Regions from separate parts of the Enterobacter sp. RHBSTW-00994 genome, predicted to be linked through region 1. Evidence: predicted binding sites of a transcription regulator. Region 1 holds the regulator's gene; each other region holds the start of a gene.
What was found. Region 1 encodes PurR, which represses purine synthesis genes. Its sites were predicted from a motif close to CANGCAAACGTTTGCNTG; they were not measured.
Positions count from the first base shown of each region.

Region 2: carA (glutamine-hydrolyzing carbamoyl-phosphate synthase small subunit) is a predicted target of PurR. The motif match lies at 2,556-2,573, and genes of this name have one in related genera.
Region 3: pyrC (dihydroorotase) is a predicted target of PurR. The motif match lies at 2,335-2,352, and genes of this name have one in related genera.

Region 1 covers NZ_CP056199.1:2,032,156-2,036,303, forward strand. The annotation lists gene punC (purine nucleoside transporter PunC) at 30-1,229, opposite strand; gene punR (DNA-binding transcriptional activator PunR) at 1,344-2,255, shown strand; gene purR (HTH-type transcriptional repressor PurR) at 2,274-3,299, opposite strand; gene HV346_RS09780 (YnhF family membrane protein) at 3,597-3,686, shown strand; gene HV346_RS09785 (hypothetical protein) at 3,688-3,852, opposite strand; gene HV346_RS09790 (MFS transporter) at 3,851-4,148, shown strand, end outside.
Region 2 covers NZ_CP056199.1:717,218-721,365, reverse strand. The annotation lists gene carB (carbamoyl-phosphate synthase large subunit) at 1-1,170, opposite strand, end outside; gene carA (glutamine-hydrolyzing carbamoyl-phosphate synthase small subunit) at 1,189-2,337, opposite strand; gene dapB (4-hydroxy-tetrahydrodipicolinate reductase) at 2,792-3,613, opposite strand; gene ispH (4-hydroxy-3-methylbut-2-enyl diphosphate reductase) at 3,819-4,148, opposite strand, start outside.
Region 3 covers NZ_CP056199.1:1,765,401-1,769,548, reverse strand. The annotation lists gene rimJ (ribosomal protein S5-alanine N-acetyltransferase) at 1-168, opposite strand, end outside; gene mdtH (multidrug efflux MFS transporter MdtH) at 405-1,613, shown strand; gene HV346_RS08325 (lipoprotein) at 1,728-2,288, shown strand; gene pyrC (dihydroorotase) at 2,418-3,464, shown strand; gene dinI (DNA damage-inducible protein I) at 3,539-3,784, shown strand; gene bssS (biofilm formation regulator BssS) at 4,056-4,148, shown strand, end outside.

The sequences.
Region 1 (4,148 bases):
ACTGAAATGTAACATAATTCCTATCGCAACTATGCGTGGGAGGTCTCTGGCTGAGAATGACTATCCCGTTCATTCTGTGCAGACGACTGCATACGGTATCCGATAGCAGCCAGAACGACTGTAACAAGCATAACGCTGGTGGTGGTCAACAGCGGCGTGGCGATCAACGCAGAAACGACAAGACTTGCCAGGAAGCACAGGCCCAGTTGCAGAGTGTTCTGTAATGCGGCAGCGCTTCCCGTCGCTTGTGGGAATGGACGCAAGGCTTGCGCCACGACGATAGGATAAATTGCGCCATTTGCGATAGCCATTACGCAGAATGGGCTCAAAATTGCCGTCAGTGAAACGCCAGGGATAAAACCTACTGCCCAGGTACTTATGACGCTGAGTGCGAAAAGAGCCAATAGCCACGGTAGCATCTGCTGTCCTTGCCATTTTTGCAGCGCGGCGCGACACCCATATCCACCGACCAGGAAGGCGATCGTTTGTGGGACATAACTCAGGCCGATAGCCGCCGGACCGTAGCCCATCTCATGCAAAATAAACGGTGAACCAGTCAGCCACGCAAAAAAACTTGCTGAACAGGCAGCGTAAATCAGGACGTTACCGCGATATGCTTTGGTACGCAGTAAAGAGATAAACGTAATCGGTTTTGCATCCGGATGTGGTTTTTCCTTAGATGCAGGTTTCAGCGTTAAGGCAGGCAGCATCAGTATCAGGGTGATTGCAAACAACGTGGCGAAGATAGCCTGCCAGTCAAAATGCGCCAGGATCCAGCTTCCCAGCAAAGGTGCGAGGGCTGGAGAAAGCCCCACCAGTGGCATAATTGTGGCAAAGATACGATTGGTGCGTGACGCCGGATAGTGATCCGTTACCAGCGCTTGCCAGGTGACTGCTGCGGCACAGACACCGACCGCCTGAACGAAACGCAATACCAGCAACCAGGTGGCGTCACGTACCCACAACATCCCCAGACAACCCAAAGCAAAAATGGCTAACCCCAGTAACAGCACCGGTTTACGACCAAATCGGTCAGAGAGTGGTCCCCAAAGCAGTTGAGCAAACGCAAAGCCTGCAAGAAATAAACTCAGGCTGGCGCTAATGGCCGCGGCAGGTGTTTGTAAATCTTCCTGCATAGCAGCGAAAGCCGGTAAATACATATCGGTGGCCAAAAAACCCAGCACGCTTAAGCCGCCGAGCCACACTAAAAATCCTTTCCTGGGGTGCATTGTTTTTTTCTCCTGAGGAGGCAGGTGTACATTGGCGCTGAGTGTAGGGAGTGCAAAGCTGCTTGTGAAACGCTAATATTTGGCGAGTGCATTCAAATTTTTTGTAGGCAGAAAATGTGGTCAGATTATTCTTTGGAAGTGGTGGATGCTGTCGCCCGTAACGGCAGTTTCAGCGGTGCAGCTCAGGAGCTTCATCGGGTTCCATCAGCGATAAGCTATACGGTGCGTCAACTGGAGGAGTGGCTGGCAGTGCCGCTGTTTGAACGACGCCATCGCGATGTGGAGTTAACACCTGCAGGTGTATGGTTTTTGAAAGAAGGGCGTTCTGTTATCAAAAAAATGCAGATCACCCGTGAGCAGTGCCAGCAAATAGCGAACGGTTGGCGAGGGCATCTCTCCATTGCCGTCGACAATATCGTCAAACCCGAACGGACTCGGCAAATGATTGTCGATTTTTATCGCCATTTCTCTGATGTTGAGTTGCGGGTTTCACAGGAAGTATTCAACGGCGTCTGGGATGCTCTGGCGGATGGCAGGGTCGAAATGGCTATTGGCGCAACGCAGGCCATTCCTGTCGGGGGGCGCTATGCGTTTCGCGATATGGGAATGCTCAGCTGGACTTGTGTGGTGGCAAGTCACCACCCCCTGGCTGCAATGAAGGGGCCGCTGAGTGACGACACACTCCGTAACTGGCCTTCACTGGTGCGGGAAGATACGTCCCGTTCACTGCCGAAGCGTATTACCTGGTTGCTGGACAACCAAAGGCGTGTTGTTGCGCCTGACTGGGAATCCTCAGCAACATGTTTGTCGGCCGGGCTGTGTGTGGCGATGGTTCCCGTACACTTTGCGCGTCCAAAAATTGACAGCGGTGAGTGGGTTTCGCTGGAACTGGAGAACCCGTTCCCGGATGCAGCTTGTTGTCTTACCTGGCAGCAAAATGATATTTCGCCTGCGCTGGCCTGGCTACTGGAGTATCTGGGAGACAGTGAAACGATGAATAAAGAGTGGTTGAGGGAGCCGGATTAACCGGCTCCGAAAAGAGCATTAGCGACGATAGTCACGGAATGGGCCATCCGCAACAGAGCGACGCTCGATAAGCCGAGGGTGGACTTCAATTGTTTGCGATTCTTCGCGCTTGCTGACAATTCTGTCCATCAACATATTGAACGCTGTTTCACCAAGTGAATCTTTTGGCTGATGAATCGTGGTCAGTGCCGGTGTAAAGAAGCGAGCATTTCGCACATTGTCATACCCGATCACCGAAATATCCTGTGGTACGCGCAGACCAAGTTCATCGGCTGCACACAGTGCGCCCATCGCCATAATGTCGCCACCGCAGAATACAGCGGTTGGTCGGTGCGGCTGTGACACGATCTGCTGCATGGCGTGATAACCAGATTCAGGCTCAAAATCGCCCTGTACAATCCAGTTTTCCGGAACTGTGATCAGCGCTTCTTCCATCGCTTTCATAAATCCAGCCAGACGTCCCGCTCCAGTGTTGCGCTCCAGTGGACCCGGAATGACGCCAATATCGCGGTGGCCACGCTCAACCAGGTAGCGTCCCGCCATGTAACCACCTTCGAAGGCGTTATCATTCACTGAGTCGGTGAAATCAGCCCGGGTATCTCCCCAGTCCATCACAACCATAGGAATATGGCGATACTCTTCCAGCATGGAGAGCACGGACTCAGGGTATTCGGAACACATAACCAGCAGACCATCAACGCGCTTTTGCGCCATCATGGACAGGTAAGCGCGTTGTTTTTCAATGCTGTTCCATGCATTGCCCAGGATCAGCGTATAGCCTTTCTGGAAGCAATTTTTTTCTACTGCTTCAATAATCTCAGCAAAATAGGCTGCTTCACTACTGGTCGCCAGCAAACCAATGGATTTGGTGTGATTGACTTTCAGGCTGCGTGCAACGGCACTCGGCGAATAGTGTAGCTCTTTAATCGCTGCCCAGACCGCATTGCGTGTCTCTTCAGCAACAAAGCGCGTTTTGTTAATTACATGTGATACGGTTGTAGTGGAAACGTTTGCGCGTTTTGCCACGTCTTTTATTGTTGCCATTAAATGTCACTCCAGACCATATCCTAAGCTCCTGAAAAACTTGAAGGTAAACGTTTGCCTTCTCTCACCCTTATCACGCAATTATGAATCGCGACACGCCGGGAAAACGACACAGGACGTCAGGAGGGGGTCAATGGCCGGTACGCTAATAAATTTAGCGTGGAATTTTGTCTGATCTTGACCAAAAGGGGAAGAGCAAAAGTGGTTATCAGTTTAAATCCTGGAAGATTTTTGACGTAAACTGTGTAAAAATGAGCAAGCTCACTTTTCATGTGGGGATTAAAAGGGGAAAAATTGATGAGTACCGATCTTAAGTTTTCGTTAACGACCACCATTATTGTGCTGGGTTTGATTGTTGCCGCAGGTTTTACTGCCATTCTGCACTGATTTAAACGGGGGGAGAAACCTCTCCCTCCGAACCTTCCTCAATTGTTGCTTTTCCGCTAAATATCTTTTGCTGTTTTGCTAACTTTTCATTTTTTGTGATTGATGTCATGCTTTCCGCTTCTTTGTTCTGTGTCGAGAACCGACGCAGCATCCGGAGTTGACCCATGAAAATCAATTTTCCTCTGCTGGCCCTGGCGATTGGCGCCTTTGGGATTGGCACTACTGAGTTCTCCCCGATGGGGCTACTGCCGGTTATTGCCCGGGGTGTAGATGTTTCTATACCTGCGGCAGGCATGCTGATCAGTGCTTATGCCATTGGTGTAATGGTTGGCGCACCGTTAATGACGTTGCTGCTTTCGCATCGTGCTCGCCGTAATGCTCTGATTTTCCTGATGGCTATCTTTACGCTGGGAAATGTGCTTTCAGCCATTTCGCCGGATTACACCACGTTGATGCTGTCAC
Region 2 (4,148 bases), 1.3 Mb from region 1:
CGTGCGGCCAATCGCCATCACTTCACCCACCGATTTCATCTGGGTGGTCAGGCGGTCATTCGCGCCCGCGAATTTCTCGAAGTTGAAGCGCGGAATTTTAGTCACAACGTAGTCGATAGACGGTTCAAACGATGCCGGAGTACGGCCACCGGTGATATCGTTCATCAACTCGTCGAGGGTGTAACCCACAGCCAGTTTCGCCGCGACTTTAGCAATCGGGAAGCCTGTTGCTTTGGATGCCAGCGCGGAAGAACGTGATACACGCGGGTTCATCTCGATAACAATCAGACGGCCATTTTTCGGGTTCACTGAGAACTGAACGTTTGACCCGCCAGTTTCCACGCCAATTTCACGCAGCACCGCCATCGAGGCGTTACGCATGATTTGATATTCTTTATCGGTCAGTGTCTGGGCTGGTGCAACCGTGATGGAGTCACCCGTGTGGATACCCATCGCATCAAAGTTTTCGATAGAGCAGACGATGATGCAGTTGTCGTTTTTATCACGCACCACTTCCATCTCGTACTCTTTCCAGCCAATCAGCGACTCATCAATCAGTAGCTCTTTGGTTGGGGAAAGATCCAGGCCACGTTCGCAAATCTCTTCGAACTCTTCGCGGTTGTACGCGATCCCGCCGCCCGTGCCGCCCATGGTAAAGGACGGACGGATGATGCACGGATAGCCCACGTCAGCCGCCACAGCCAGCGCTTCTTCCATGGTATGTGCGATACCGGAACGTGCTGTGTCGAGACCGATTTTTTTCATTGCCACATCGAAACGGCGGCGGTCTTCTGCTTTGTCAATCGCATCAGCGGTTGCGCCGATCATGGTGACGCCGAACTCTTCCAGCACGCCCTGACGTTCCAGTTCCAACGCACAGTTCAGCGCAGTCTGGCCGCCCATGGTTGGCAGAACCGCGTCCGGACGCTCTTTCTCGATGATTTTACGTACGACTTCCCAGTGAATCGGCTCGATGTAAGTTGCATCAGCCATTTCCGGGTCGGTCATGATGGTTGCCGGGTTAGAGTTGACCAGGATAACGCGGTAACCCTCTTCACGCAGGGCTTTACAGGCCTGCGCGCCGGAGTAGTCAAATTCACAGGCCTGACCGATAACAATCGGGCCAGCGCCAAGGATCAGGATGCTTTTTATATCTGTACGTTTTGGCATTTTCTTCTCGGCTCCTGATTATTTAGCGGTCTTACGGTATTGCTCAATAAGTTCGATGAAGTGATCGAACAGCGGTGCGGCATCGTGCGGGCCTGGGCTCGCTTCCGGGTGACCCTGGAAACTGAATGCAGGCTTGTCGGTACGATGGATGCCCTGCAGAGTGCCATCGAACAGCGATTTGTGTGTCACGCGCAGGTTAGCAGGCATAGATGCCTCATCGACGGCGAAGCCGTGGTTCTGGGCGGTGATCATCACGGTATTATTATCGATATCTTTTACCGGATGGTTGCCACCGTGGTGACCAAACTTCATTTTTACGGTGTTAGCTCCGCTCGCCAGCGCCAGCAACTGGTGGCCAAGACAGATGCCGAAGACCGGAACATCCGTTTCGAGGAAGGAGGTAATCGCGTTGATTGCGTAATCACATGGCGCCGGGTCACCAGGGCCGTTGGAGAGGAAGATACCGTCCGGATTCATCTTCAGCACTTCTTCAGCAGAGGTTTTCGCCGGAACCACTGTCAGGCGGCAGCCGCGATCAACCAGCATGCGCAGAATGTTACGTTTCGCGCCGAAATCGTATGCCACAACATGGAAAGGCAATTCGCTCTCTTTTTTCGCTTCCGGCAGCTCACCTTCCAGCGTCCAGCTACCTTGTGTCCAGCTGTAGGCTTCCGCGGTGGTGACCTCTTTCGCGAGGTCCATGCCGTTCAGACCAGGGAAAGCTTTTGCTTTTTCCTGCGCCAGGGCCGCATCCAGGTTATCACCCGCGATGATGCAACCGTTTTGTGCACCCTTCTCACGCAGCAAACGCGTCAGCTTACGGGTATCGATATCAGCAATCGCCACGATGTTATGGCGCTTCAGGTAAGAAGAAAGATCTTCGGTATTGCGGTAGTTGCTGGCAATCAGCGGCAGGTCGCGAATAATCAGACCTTGTGCATGTACCTGAGAGGACTCTTCATCAGCGGCGTTAGTGCCGACATTGCCGATATGGGGATAAGTAAGGGTGACGATTTGGCGGGAATAGGAAGGATCAGTGAGGATTTCTTGATAACCGGTCATTGAAGTATTGAAAACGACTTCCCCAACCGCCGAACCTGTTGCCCCTATGGCCCGACCGATAAACTGGGTTCCGTCTTCCAGAACCAATAGCGCTGACTTAATCAAAACACCCTCCAGAGAATATTCACTCACTTTATCTGCATATTAATTCACAACCATGTCATGAATCAATGCAAATTTGTTGCCAGTGGATTTTCGGCAAACGGCGGCATTCTGGGGATTTAGTCGGTGAAAGTCAACTCAAAACGGATATTTTGTTTGTTCTTTTGGGAAGCTGGCGCGCGTTAAGCCGATTAACCGACAAAAAGATCAAGTAAATCACATCGGAAAACGCTTGCGTGGCACGTTTAATGGAAAATAAAGAGAGAAGACAGTAAAAAGTAGACCAGATGGTCAAAATTTACAAAATACCAACACAAAAACACAAGATAACGTTTATTTTCAAGAGTTATGTTTAATTAATTCAGTTAAACATGAAAAATAAAAGGGCAATAAAATATTGCCCTATGCAATCAATGCATTACGACTGCAATAACCACATCACGATGGGTAATAAATCTTACAAATTGTTGAGATCAAGTACATCTCGCATATCAAAAAGACCATATTTCTTGCCTTTTAGCCACAAAGCAGAACGTACCGCACCATTGGCAAAGGTCATACGGCTTGATGCTTTGTGCGTAATCTCTACACGTTCGCCAATGTCGGCGAACATCGCAGTATGTTCACCGACGATATCGCCCGCACGAACAGTGGCAAAGCCAATCGTACCGGGTACGCGCTCACCGGTGTAACCTTCACGGGTATAAACCGCACACTCTTTTAAATCTTTATTCAGTGCATGAGCAATCGCTTCCCCCATCGCCAATGCTGTACCTGATGGCGCATCGACTTTATAGCGGTGGTGCGCTTCGACAATCTCGATGTCGGTATAATCACCCATGACCTTCGCCGCTTTCTCCAGCAGTTTGAGCATCACATTCACGCCCACACTGAAGTTTGCTGCAAAGACGATAGCAACATGCTGTGACGCTTCCAGGATTGCCTGCTTACCGGCATCGTCAAAACCTGTTGTGCCAATGACCATCCCTTTACCGTGCTGACGGCAAAATGCCAGATGATTCAGCGTCCCTTCAGGGCGAGTAAAATCGATGAACACATCGAAATCATCTTTTACTGTATCCAGGCTGCTTTGAACGGTGACACCGGTTTTGCCAGCCCCTGCTAATTCACCCGCATCCGTTCCTAGCAGAGATGAACCTTCGCGCTCCAGCGCAGCGCCAAGCGCCACACCATCCATCTGTAGCGCCGCCTGAATCAGCTGTCGGCCCATACGTCCACCCGCGCCAGCAATTGCGACACGGATCTGTGCATCATGCATAGTTATTCTCTTACGTTAAAATGATGTAAACCGTTTTCAGATTACCCAGCCTTCGTCTAGGCCGCCAACTGAAAACACCGATAATTAGAATTTAACGTGAAACTGACTTAAATATCAGAAAAAGACATGATTTCGTCTTCACGATAAAGTAATGGCTAAAAAAAAGGCCAGCACATGAGGTGCTGGCCTTTTATCTGAAAAGGGATTATTCGACTTCACGGGCGTCAATACGCAGTTCTTTTGGCACTTCGAAGACGATATTTTCTTCGCGGCCTTCAAGCGGTATCGCCTCACCGCCCCCTAGCTCTTGCAGACGAGAAATCACGTTCTGCACCAGAATGTCAGGTGCGGATGCCCCTGCCGTTACGCCTACACAGCCCGCATTTTTGACCCATGTTTCCTGAATATCCGTCGCGTCATCAATCAAAAAAGCAGCTTTGCCCATCCGCTGTGCCAGTTCAGCCAGTCGGTTGGAGTTGGAGGAGTTTTTAGAACCGACAACCAGCACGACATCAGCCTGCTCGGCCAGCGCACG
Region 3 (4,148 bases), 270 kb from region 1:
TGGATAACAATGACTCTCATCCCGAACCGGTTCCCAGGGCTTTAAAAACTGACGATTCTCAGCGTAATAATCCGCCAGCCGCCAGGCATCACGCTCATGCACCAGACGAACAACCAGCCTGTCTGTCGTCAGACGCACTTTTGGCACATTGCTGCGATAGCCAAACATCGATACCACTCCTTCCCGTGACTTCTGCTCACCCTAATAGCTTTACTATACCTGCGCGTTCGCTTTCTGTGAAAACAGTGACATACCATTTTGCGTACTTTTCATCTTTTTCGATGAGAACTCTCTATCAAAGCACCCTTTTGATAAAAAAATATTGTCGCTGGTTGGGTGGGAAAACAGGCGGCAACACCGCAGAATATTAGCGTGCTCACCATCTTCTTTTCCCTGGAGGGGAAATGTCCCGCGTATCGCAGGCCCGTAATCTGGGTAAATATTTCCTGTTAGTTGATAACATGCTGGTCGTGCTCGGCTTTTTTGTCGTTTTTCCCCTCATTTCTATTCGCTTTGTGGATCAAATGGGCTGGGCGGCATTAATGGTCGGCATCGCGCTCGGCTTACGTCAGTTTGTTCAACAAGGGCTGGGCGTCTTTGGCGGGGCTATTGCCGACCGGTTTGGCGCAAAGCCGATGATTGTCACGGGGATGCTGTTACGTGCGGCCGGATTCGCCACTATGGCGATTGCGCATGAACCCTGGCTACTGTGGTTTTCCTGCTTTCTCTCCGGTATTGGCGGCACACTGTTTGATCCTCCACGCACCGCGCTGGTGGTAAAACTGATTCGACCACAACAGCGTGGCCGGTTCTTCTCCCTCCTGATGATGCAGGATAGCGCGGGTGCAGTGATTGGTGCACTGCTGGGAAGTTGGTTGTTGCAGTATGACTTCCGGTTAGTCTGTGCGACGGGTGCGATACTGTTTATTCTGTGTGCGGGCTTTAATGCCTGGCTCCTGCCGGCATGGAAACTTTCTACCGTTAAAGCGCCCGTGCGTGAAGGTCTTGGCCGCGTGCTGCGTGACAAACGCTTTGTCACCTATGTATTAACGTTGACGGGTTACTACATGCTGGCCGTCCAGGTCATGCTGATGTTGCCCATCATGGTTAACGATGTTGCCGGTTCTCCGGCGGCCGTTAAGTGGATGTATGCCATTGAGGCCAGTCTGTCACTGACGCTGCTCTACCCGATTGCACGCTGGAGCGAAAAGCGATTCCGGCTTGAACATCGTCTGATGGCTGGGCTATTGCTGATGACATTAAGCATGATGCCTATTGGCCTGGTGAATTCGTTACAGCAACTTTTCATGCTGATTTGTACCTTCTACATCGGTTCTATTATCGCCGAACCGGCCCGTGAAACGCTCAGCGCCGGTCTTGCGGATGCCCGGGCACGCGGCAGCTATATGGGATTCAGCCGTCTGGGGCTCGCTTTTGGTGGCGCATTGGGTTATGCCGGTGGCGGCTGGTTGTTTGATGCAGGTAAAGCAATGAATCAGCCTGAACTGCCGTGGATGATGCTCGGCGTTGTAGGCTTTATGACCCTTTTCGCATTGTGGTGGCAGTTCAGCCCAAAACGCAGTGCCCGCAGTATGCTCGAACCCGGCGCATGACAAACGGATGGGCGGTATCCTTGCGTTATCAGTTTTTTCTGCTGGTTTGTGCTGTATCAGCCTGACATACTGACGCGTCAGGACAGATGCGCCGATATCATGTTGAGGAACCCCATGAACAAGATCGTCATTGCCGCGGCGTTGATCGTCAGCGGCCTGCTGGTAGGTTGTAACCAGCTTACGCAATATACCGTCAGTGAGCAGGAAATTAATCAGGCGCTGGAAAAACACAATAACTTCGCCAAAGACATCGGCGTGCCGGGTGTCGCTGATGCCCATATCGAACTCACCAATCTCGCCAGCCAGATCGGACGCGAGGAACCCAACAAAGTGACCCTCTCCGGCGATGCCAGCCTGGATATGAATTCGTTGTTTGGTAGCCAAAAAGCGAATATCAAACTGAAACTTAAAGCGCTGCCGGTCTTTAATAAAGAGAAAGGGGCTATCTATCTTCAGGAGATGGAAGTGGTGGATGCAGACGTCTCGCCAGACAAGATGAAGCCCGTATTGCAGACCCTGATGCCTTATCTGAACCAGTCATTGCGTAATTATTTTAATCAGCAACCTGCGTATGTCCTGAGTGAGGACAAGAGCAAAGGTGAATCACTGGCGAAAAAATATGCGAAAGGGATAGAGGTGAAACCGGGTGAAATCATTATTCCCTTCACCGATTAACCTTACGGGCGCAAATGCGCCCTTTTTTTTTGCGGAAACGTGTGCAAACGAAAACGTTTCCGCATATGATTTGTGTCCGGCAAAAACAGCCATCCTAGTGACTGATTCCTGACAAGCCGGAGCACATCCATGACTGCACAACCCCAGGTTCTTAAAATCCGCCGCCCTGACGACTGGCATATCCATCTGCGTGATGGCGATATGCTAAAAACCGTCGTGCCTTATACCAGCGAAATTTATGGCCGCGCGATTGTTATGCCTAACCTGGTTCCGCCTGTCACCACCGTCGATGCCGCTATCGCTTATCGCCAGCGAATTCTTGCTGCCGTTCCGGCTGGACATGACTTCACCCCGTTAATGACCTGTTATCTGACGGACACACTCGACCCAAATGAAGTCGAGCGCGGGTTCAATGAAGGTGTGTTTACGGCAGCCAAACTCTATCCTGCCAATGCGACCACCAACTCCAGCCACGGTGTCACCAGTATCGATGCCATTATGCCAGTGCTGGAAAGAATGCAAAAATTGGGCATGCCGCTGTTGGTGCATGGTGAAGTCACTCATGCCGATATCGACATCTTCGACAGAGAAGCCCGCTTCATTGAAACAGTGATGGAACCTTTGCGTCAGCGTCTTCCTGGTCTGAGGGTGGTGTTTGAGCACATCACAACAAAAGATGCCGCTGATTATGTGCGTGAAGGTAATGAGCTTATTGCCGCAACGATTACACCTCAGCATCTGATGTTTAACCGTAACCATATGCTGGTAGGCGGCGTGCGTCCGCATCTGTACTGCCTGCCGATCCTCAAGCGAAATATCCATCAGCAGGCATTGCGTGAGCTGGTTGCCAGTGGTTTCACGCGCGCTTTCCTCGGGACTGACTCTGCGCCTCATGCCCGCCATCGTAAAGAAGCCAGTTGTGGTTGTGCTGGCTGTTTCAATGCCCCGACGGCCCTCGCCAGCTACGCGACCGTGTTTGAAGAAATGGGCGCGTTGCAGCATTTCGAAGCCTTCTGCTCGCTTAATGGCCCACGTTTTTATGACCTGCCTGTCAATGACACCTTTATTGAACTTGAGCGCAAAACAAGCCAGGTTGAGGAATCTATAGCCCTGACGGATGATACGCTGATCCCGTTCCTGGCGGGTGAAACCGTACACTGGACGATAAAGCGCTAAAAAATGAACGCCCCTGGTTGTAAAGCTTAGAACTTACCTGTATAAATAAACAGTATATTACACAGGGGGCATTTATGCGTATTGAAGTCACTATTGCCAAAACAACCATCCTGCCAGCTGGTGCGATCGATGCACTGGCTGGTGAGTTATCCCGCCGTATTCACAGCTCGTTTCCAGAAAATGAAGGTTCCGTAACAGTTCGTTATGCTGCCGCGAACAATTTGTCCGTCATCGGTGGCGCGCGAGAAGATAAAGATCGCATCAGCGAGATCCTGCAGGAAACGTGGGAAAGTGCTGACGACTGGTTCATTACTGATTAAAACTTGCTCCCTCATTGTGTTTTTTGCCGGGTCGCCCCGGCTTTTTTTCGTCTTAATCCATTACGTTCAAATTAATTGGCCATCTTCTTTAAAAAACGTGAAGCAGATGGTGATTTATTGTTCGAACAATCCTAAAAAACAGAAAAATGTGTTGCCAGCTATTTATTTTTCCAGGCATAACCCTTATTTATTGATATACTGAAGTTGCTTCAGAAAAACATGCATTGAACCTCAAAGTCGTTGTCTTCTAACACGTATTACGGGGGTTATAATGGAAAAGAATAGTGAAGTCATCCAGACCCACCCGCTTGTTGGCTGGGATATCAGTACCGTAGATAGCTACGATGCTTTGATGCTGCGTTTG